2 regions of the Virgibacillus proomii genome follow, and region 1 is predicted to be linked to the other one. Evidence: predicted binding sites of a transcription regulator. Region 1 holds the regulator's gene; the other holds the start of a gene.

Region 1 (3,687 bases):
CCATATTTTTTGATAAAAAGTACTTGCTTTTTTTACGAAAACAATTATAATAAGGCTTGTGCCTATTTTTTAGAACAATATAAACATCATGTCTGGTAGCAATAGCGGAGAGGTCACACCTGTTTCCATACCGAACACAGAAGTTAAGCTCTCCAGCGCCGATGGTAGTTGGGGCTTTGCCCCTGCAAGAGTAGGACGCCGCCAGGCATACTAAGAAAAACTGACCTTTTTTAAAATGGTCAGTTTTTTGTTGTTGTGAAAAGGAAATAATGATGATAACAGCACTCTATGTAAGTAGTGAAATAAATCAGGATCTTGTAACTTTAATCGGCCTCAGTTAGGTCAATTTTCTCCTTTTAATAAACACTTGTATAGACGAAATTTTCATACTATATAATTGTCTATTTTTAAGGTAGAATGAATTTAACTTATTAACTCGACCAATGTAGGAATATAAGGAGGGATGATCATTGAAAGAGATGGTGCACGAATTATTGGGTGATAACTTTTATATCATATTGACACGTCTCTTGATAGCATTAGTTCTAGCAGGAGTAATTGGATTCGAACGGGAATTGAAAAATCACTCTGCAGGTTTTCGAACACATATGGGTGTGGGTTCTTGTTTAATGATGCTGTTATCATTATTTGGTTTTGAAATGTTTCTAGAGGAATATGATAATATTCGTTTTGACCCTGCCAGAATTCCTTCTTATGTAATTAGTGGAATCGGCTTTCTTGGTGCTGGGACAATTATTGTTTATGGAGGAACGATAAGAGGATTAACTACTGCCGCTTCCATATGGACAGTTGCAGGTTTAGGATTAGTTGTTGGTGCGGGAATGTACGCAGCTGCTGTATTGACAACAGTAATTATTTTACTTAGTCTTATATTTCTCAATAATTTTGAACGTTTATTTCGACGTGGAAAAGCTCCCAATGTCATTCAAATTGTTACTCTACCGGATGTTCAGATAAATGAGGTAGTTAAAGTATTTGATAAGTTCAATATAGCTATAAAAAAAGTTGAGGTATCAAAAATAGAAAATAATTTGCGAAATATCTTTATCGTTATGGAAACTAATCCGGAATTGGATCGGATTTCTTTATTTGACGAAATAGCTCATGTCGATTATGTAAAAAATGTAACAGAGCTAACATAATTGCATAATTACCCCTACTAGTAGCGTGTATACTGGTAGGTTTTTTCAAGTAAATAAAAATTTATTTCACATTTAAGGTGTGCATTTCAAGAGTGATATGCCCGGGTTTAGCCTTTATTACTACTTATCTGTAGGGGATGAAGGAAAAGTCCTACTGATAGAAGTTTCACTTTATGCATCTTTTTTTTAGGATTTTCAAAAAGGTATAAAACTATAGATATAAAGTTTCGTTTTTGCAGGTAGGCGTAACAAGACAATATTCAGTTCCATAGGATTGATCGGCATCTTTTTTAATCTATCCTGTATTAGTGAGCAATAATCCCATCTTTTGTGGTAAGCAAAAATAGTATTTAAATATTCGTCTGTTGATATTTGGTTTCGTATTCGTGATTTTTGTCTAAAATAAACATATACAATGTATTTGCATCTTCATTAAATTTCCGTATAATAGGAGTATAGTCAAAGATAGTCAAAGTCAAAAGGATGAGGCTGAAGTAAAAGGGGGTGGGCATATGAGTAATATATCAGATATCATTGAGCGATATTTAAAAGAAATCCTTCAACAAAAAGGGAAAAATGTAATTGAAATAAAAAGAAGCGAAATTGCTGACCAATTTAAATGTGTCCCCTCACAAATTAACTATGTGATTAATACTCGTTTTACAGTGGAAAAAGGGTATATAGTAGAAAGTAAGCGAGGCGGTGGCGGTTATATTCGAATTATCCGAGTGACTCATCAAGATGAGTCAAAGCTGATTGATGAAATCATTGAAATGATTAACCCTTCTGTTTCACAACAAAAAGCATTAGGTGTATTAGAACGATTATTAGAAGAAGAACTGATCACAGAACGAGAAGCTAAAATTATGTTAAGTGCTATTAAGCGAAGTACGTTGGCGTTTAAGTTACCATTAAGAGATGAAGTACGTGCTCGTGTACTAACATCAATGTTAACGACACTCAAGTACCTAAATAAGTAAGGGGGGGTATAAATGGAATGTCAAGAATGCCATGAGCGGCCCGCGACAGTTCATTTTACACAAGTTATTCAAGGACAAAAAATGGAGGTTCATGTTTGCAAAGTGTGTGCAAAGGAAATGGGCTACATGAGTTACCCCGAAGAAGGACATTCCTTGCATAATTTACTTTCCGGACTCTTTAATTTTGATACCTCAGGCTTAACTAAACCTCAAGGGAAAACCTATCAACAAATACACGATTTACAATGTCCTAAATGTGAAATGACATTTTCGCAATTTAAACAAGTTGGTAAATTTGGTTGTGCTGTTTGTTATGAAACTTTTAATGACAGGTTAGATCCTATTTTTCGAAGGGTACATGCAGGTAATGTGAAGCATAATGGGAAAATACCAAAACGTCAAGGAGGATATTTGCATAAAAAGAAACAACTGGAGGACTTAAAAGCACATTTAAAGAAACTAGTAGAGAATGAGGAATTTGAAGAGGCGGCAAAAGTAAGAGATCAAATACGTGAATTAAGTCAACAGGATGATTCAGAGGCAGGTGACCAAGCATGACGCTGCAACACTTTATGAACGAAGCAATTAGCCCCTGGATGCGAAAAGAAGGCCCCGATAGTGATATCGTATTAAGCAGTAGAATCCGGCTTGCGCGTAACTTTGCAAATGTCCCTTATCCCATTGCAGCCGATCCAAGTCAACTAGAGGAAATTCGTAGTTTTTTTAAAGAAAAATATGAAGGTAAATCTTTCGGAGCATACAAGAATTTTGCATTTCTATCCATTCGTGATTTAACCGTGATAGAGAAACGTGTTCTAGTCGAAAAGCATTTGATAAGCCCGTTACTGGCCAAACATTCTGAGTCTGCTGCAGCACTAATATCAGAAAATGAACAAGTGTCCCTAATGATAAATGAAGAAGACCATATACGCTTACAATTATATGTTCCGGGTTTTCAGCTATCTGAAGCGTTGCAACAGGCTTTTGAAATAGATAATTGGCTGGAAGAAAAAATTAATTATGCATTTGATGAAAAGCGAGGATATTTAACAAGTTGTCCTACAAATGTAGGTACAGGGATGCGGGCGTCAGTTATGATGCATTTACCAGCACTAGTAGTAACGAAACAAATTAATCGCATGCTTCCAGCTATTAACCAGTTAGGTCTTGTAGTAAGGGGCATTTACGGTGAAGGTAGTGAAGCGCAGGGTAATATTTTCCAAATATCCAATCAAATAACGTTAGGAAAACCTGAAGCGGATATTGTAGCCGATTTACAAAGTGTGGTAAAGCAATTAATTGAGTATGAGCGTTATGCAAGAGAACAGTTAATAAAACAATCAGGAGTTCAATTAGAAGATCGTATTTATCGTTCATACGGTGTTTTAGAATATGCTCGAATCATCGAGTCTCAAGAGGCCGCTAGCTGCTTATCCAATGTTCGTCTAGGAATTGACTTAGGGTTAATAAAAAATATTTCACGAAATATATTAAATGAATTAATGATATTGACACAGCCAGGTTTTTTACAACAATATGCTAAA
Region 2 (3,687 bases), on a different contig from region 1:
ACCAATTACCTGAACCGATTTACGGCTACTAGAGGAAGGTAAGGCACTTTCTTGTCTTATAAGAAGTTGAAAATACAACTCGAGTCTTTAATCTTCTAGGGGTATCTTGTTAAGATTTCCACTCGCAACAAATAGTTGCCATTTAAACTTATCAAATACTCCGATTGGAACTTACGCTCTTAAGGAAAATAAAGTTTTTTCTTTAAGGGCGTTTTAATTATTAAGTTATTTAAAATTTTCATAACTTTTGATATAATTTTAAAAAAGGAGTGGATGAGATTGAACAGAGAGGCATTAATTGCTCCGGATCATTATAATATCGCGATGGAAATGGAGCGCCATGCACAAGATCCAGAAAAACTAGCCTTAATTATGGAGGATCATTCAGGAGATACTCACACACTTACATATAGGGAGCTTATAAAAAGGGCAAATCAAATTGGAAACGTTTTCCTTGATAGTGGATTGAAAAAAGGAGATAAAATTTTAGTCATGTTACCGCGCTTATTAGCAGCTTATGAAGTATATTTAGCAGCACTGAAAACCGGTATTATTATTATTCCAAGTTCTGAGATGTTACGGACAAAGGACTTACAATATCGTATTACACATGGCGGAGTTAGCGGGGTTGTCAGCTATTATCCTTATGTTGATCAATTTACTGGTATTCAAGAATACGGTCAGCTGATTAAATTTGTGATTGGAAAGACTGAAGATAACTGGTTTTATTTGGATGGACTAATAGACGATGCTAGTAATCGTTTAGAAATTGTTTCTACTAGTAAAGATGATATTGCTTTTTTGCCATACACATCCGGAACAACTGGTAATCCAAAAGGTGTTGTACATACTCATGGCTGGGGATATGCCCATTTTAAAATTGCAGCTCATCATTGGTTGGCGATTAACGAGGGAGATCGAGTTTGGGCGACAGCCAGCCCGGGCTGGCAAAAATGGGTGTGGAGCCCATTTCTTTCTGTCCTTGGTTCTGGAGCAACCGGGTTTGTCTATAACGGAAAATTTAGTGCCAATAAACACTTACAATTACTAGCTGATTACCAGATTAATGTACTCTGTAGTACACCTACAGAATATCGGATGATGGCAAAAGCTGATAACCTTGATAAGTATCAATTACCCGCATTGCATAGCGCTGTTTCAGCTGGTGAACCATTAAATGTTGAAGTCATTAATACATTTAAACGGTATTTTAATATAACGGTTCGTGATGGTTATGGCCAGACAGAAAATACATTATTACTTGGATTTTTAAAAGATATGGAGGTGAAACCTGGATCCATGGGAAAACCAACACCAGGTAATGAGGTCGATATTATTGACGAAGATGGCAAGCTCGTTGCTTCAGGTGAAGTAGGTGACATTGCTGTAAAACTTGATTGTCCTGCCCTTTTTAAAGAATATTATAAGGATACCGAACGTACTAAGAGATCAAGGCGAGGAGACTATTATATTACTGGTGACCAAGCTTATAAGGATAAAGACGGTTACTTTTGGTTTGAAGGAAGAAGGGATGATATTATCATTAGCTCCGGTTATACAATAGGTCCATTTGAAGTGGAAGATGCGCTTGTAAAGCATCCGGTGGTTCAAGAATGTGCAGTAATTGCGAGTCCGGATGAAATACGTGGAAACATTGTGAAGGCTTTTATTGTTCTAAAAGAAGGAGTTCAACCAACGGATGACTTAATAACCGAGCTGCAAAATCATGTAAAAGCAATGACAGGTCCCTATAAATATCCAAGAAAAATTGAGTTCATTCATGAACTGCCGAAAACGCCCTCCGGAAAAACGCGTAGAGTCATTTTACGACAACAAGAACAATTAAAACCGGAAGTAGATTAGAAACAGAAAGTCAGTTCAGACTTTCTGTTTTAACTTTTAAAAAGAAGGAAACATGAATAGTAAAGAGGCTATAAATTGGTTTATAAGCATAAAGTTAACGTATTATCTTTCGTCCGCTTCAAGTTGAAAAGTTTCTTGTAATGATGAAGTTCACTTTATTGCAAATAGGTATTTATCATAAAAATTTTTAAAAAAATTGTGCATCCCTCTTGAAAGTCAAAGAAGGTCAGAGTATAATAAGAATCGAAAGGTCAAATATAGTCAAAGTCAAATATTGAGATAAATAAAAGAAAAAATAAAGGAGGAAAGAAAATGCTTTGTCAAAACTGTAAAAAGAACGAAGCGAATATTAATGTAGCTATGCAAATTAACAACCAACAAATGCAAATGCATTTGTGTAGAGAGTGCTTCCGTAAACTTCAAGGGCAAATGATGAATTCAAATGATTTCTTTTCCTATTCGCCATTCAATAATGCATTCGGAGCATTTTCTGCATCTGGAAACGAAAATGGCTCTCCCAAAATGGGAACACGGACAAAACAACAAAACGGGTATCAAGGTAATGGGCTTCTTGATCAGCTAGGTAAAAACTTATCCCACGAAGCAAGATCTGGAGCAATTGATCCTGTAATTGGTCGAGATAATGAAGTAAAACGTGTTATTGAAACATTGAACCGCAGAAATAAAAATAACCCGGTATTAATTGGTGAACCTGGTGTAGGTAAAACAGCAATAGCGGAAGGACTAGCCTTGAAAATTGCTGAAGGTGATGTTCCTACTAAACTGCTTAATAAAGAAATTTACACACTTGATGTAGCATCACTAGTAGCGAATACTGGAATTCGCGGACAATTTGAAGAACGGATGAAACAATTAATTCAGGAATTACAAGAACGTCAAGATGTTATTTTATTTGTTGACGAAATTCATTTAATTGTAGGAGCTGGAACAGCAGAAAGTTCACAAATGGATGCTGGAAACATACTTAAACCAGCACTTGCAAGAGGAGACATTCAATTAATTGGAGCGACGACCCTAAAAGAATACCGTCAAATTGAAAAAGATGCTGCTCTTGAACGACGACTACAACCAATCATTGTTGAAGAACCAACACCTGAAGAAGCCGTTCAGATTCTACAAGGAATAAAAGACCGTTATGAGAAATTTCATGAGGTGCGTTATTCTGATGAAGCTATTGAAGCTTGTGTGAACTTGTCAAAACGATATATCCAAGATCGTTATTTACCAGATAAAGCGATTGATTTAATGGATGAAGTTGGTTCCCGGTTAAACCTAGCTAATTCATCTAAGGATTCTGAGTCTATTCGTCAACGCTTAGAGGAAATTACGAAAGAAAAAGAAGCAGCAGCAGAGCGTGAAGATTATGAACGCGCTGCTCACTTACGTTATCAAGAAATACAATTACAAAAACAATTGGAAAAAGCAAAAGGAGAAGAGCAAGTTATTGATGTAGATATTTCAGATATTCAATTAATTGTAGAAGAAAAAACAGGAATTCCTGTAACGAAACTACAAGCCGATGAACAAGAAAAAATGAAAAATCTTGCTAAAAACCTAGGAGCTAAAGTAATTGGGCAAAAAGAAGCAGTAGATAAGGTGGCAAAAGCGATTCGCCGTAGCAGAGCAGGCTTAAAGTCGAAAGAACGTCCAATTGGATCATTTCTATTTGTTGGTCCAACAGGGGTTGGAAAAACAGAATTGACAAAAGTGCTTGCTGAAGAACTATTTGGTTCAAGAGATTCACTCATCCGACTTGATATGAGTGAATATATGGAAAAACATGCCGTTTCTAAAATTATTGGT

The links. The regulator CtsR, encoded in region 1, represses protease genes until heat stress. The targets are predictions, from matches to a motif close to ATGGTCAATAAAGGTCAAACA.
Region 2: BN1066_RS02880 (ATP-dependent Clp protease ATP-binding subunit) is a predicted target of CtsR. The motif match lies at 2,076-2,096, and genes of this name have one in related genera.

What each region holds. Positions count from the first base shown of each region.
Region 1 is NZ_FUFN01000010.1:91-3,777, forward strand. Features, by position in the region: rRNA gene rrf (5S ribosomal RNA) at 92-207, shown strand; gene BN1066_RS07945 (MgtC/SapB family protein) at 480-1,163, shown strand; gene BN1066_RS07950 (CtsR family transcriptional regulator) at 1,676-2,143, shown strand; gene mcsA (protein-arginine kinase activator protein McsA) at 2,156-2,701, shown strand; gene mcsB (protein-arginine kinase McsB) at 2,698-3,687, shown strand, end outside.
Region 2 is NZ_FUFN01000009.1:31,456-35,142, reverse strand. Features, by position in the region: gene pdaA (delta-lactam-biosynthetic de-N-acetylase) at 1-32, shown strand, start outside; gene mbcS (acyl-CoA synthetase MbcS) at 280-1,863, shown strand; gene BN1066_RS02880 (ATP-dependent Clp protease ATP-binding subunit) at 2,176-3,687, shown strand, end outside.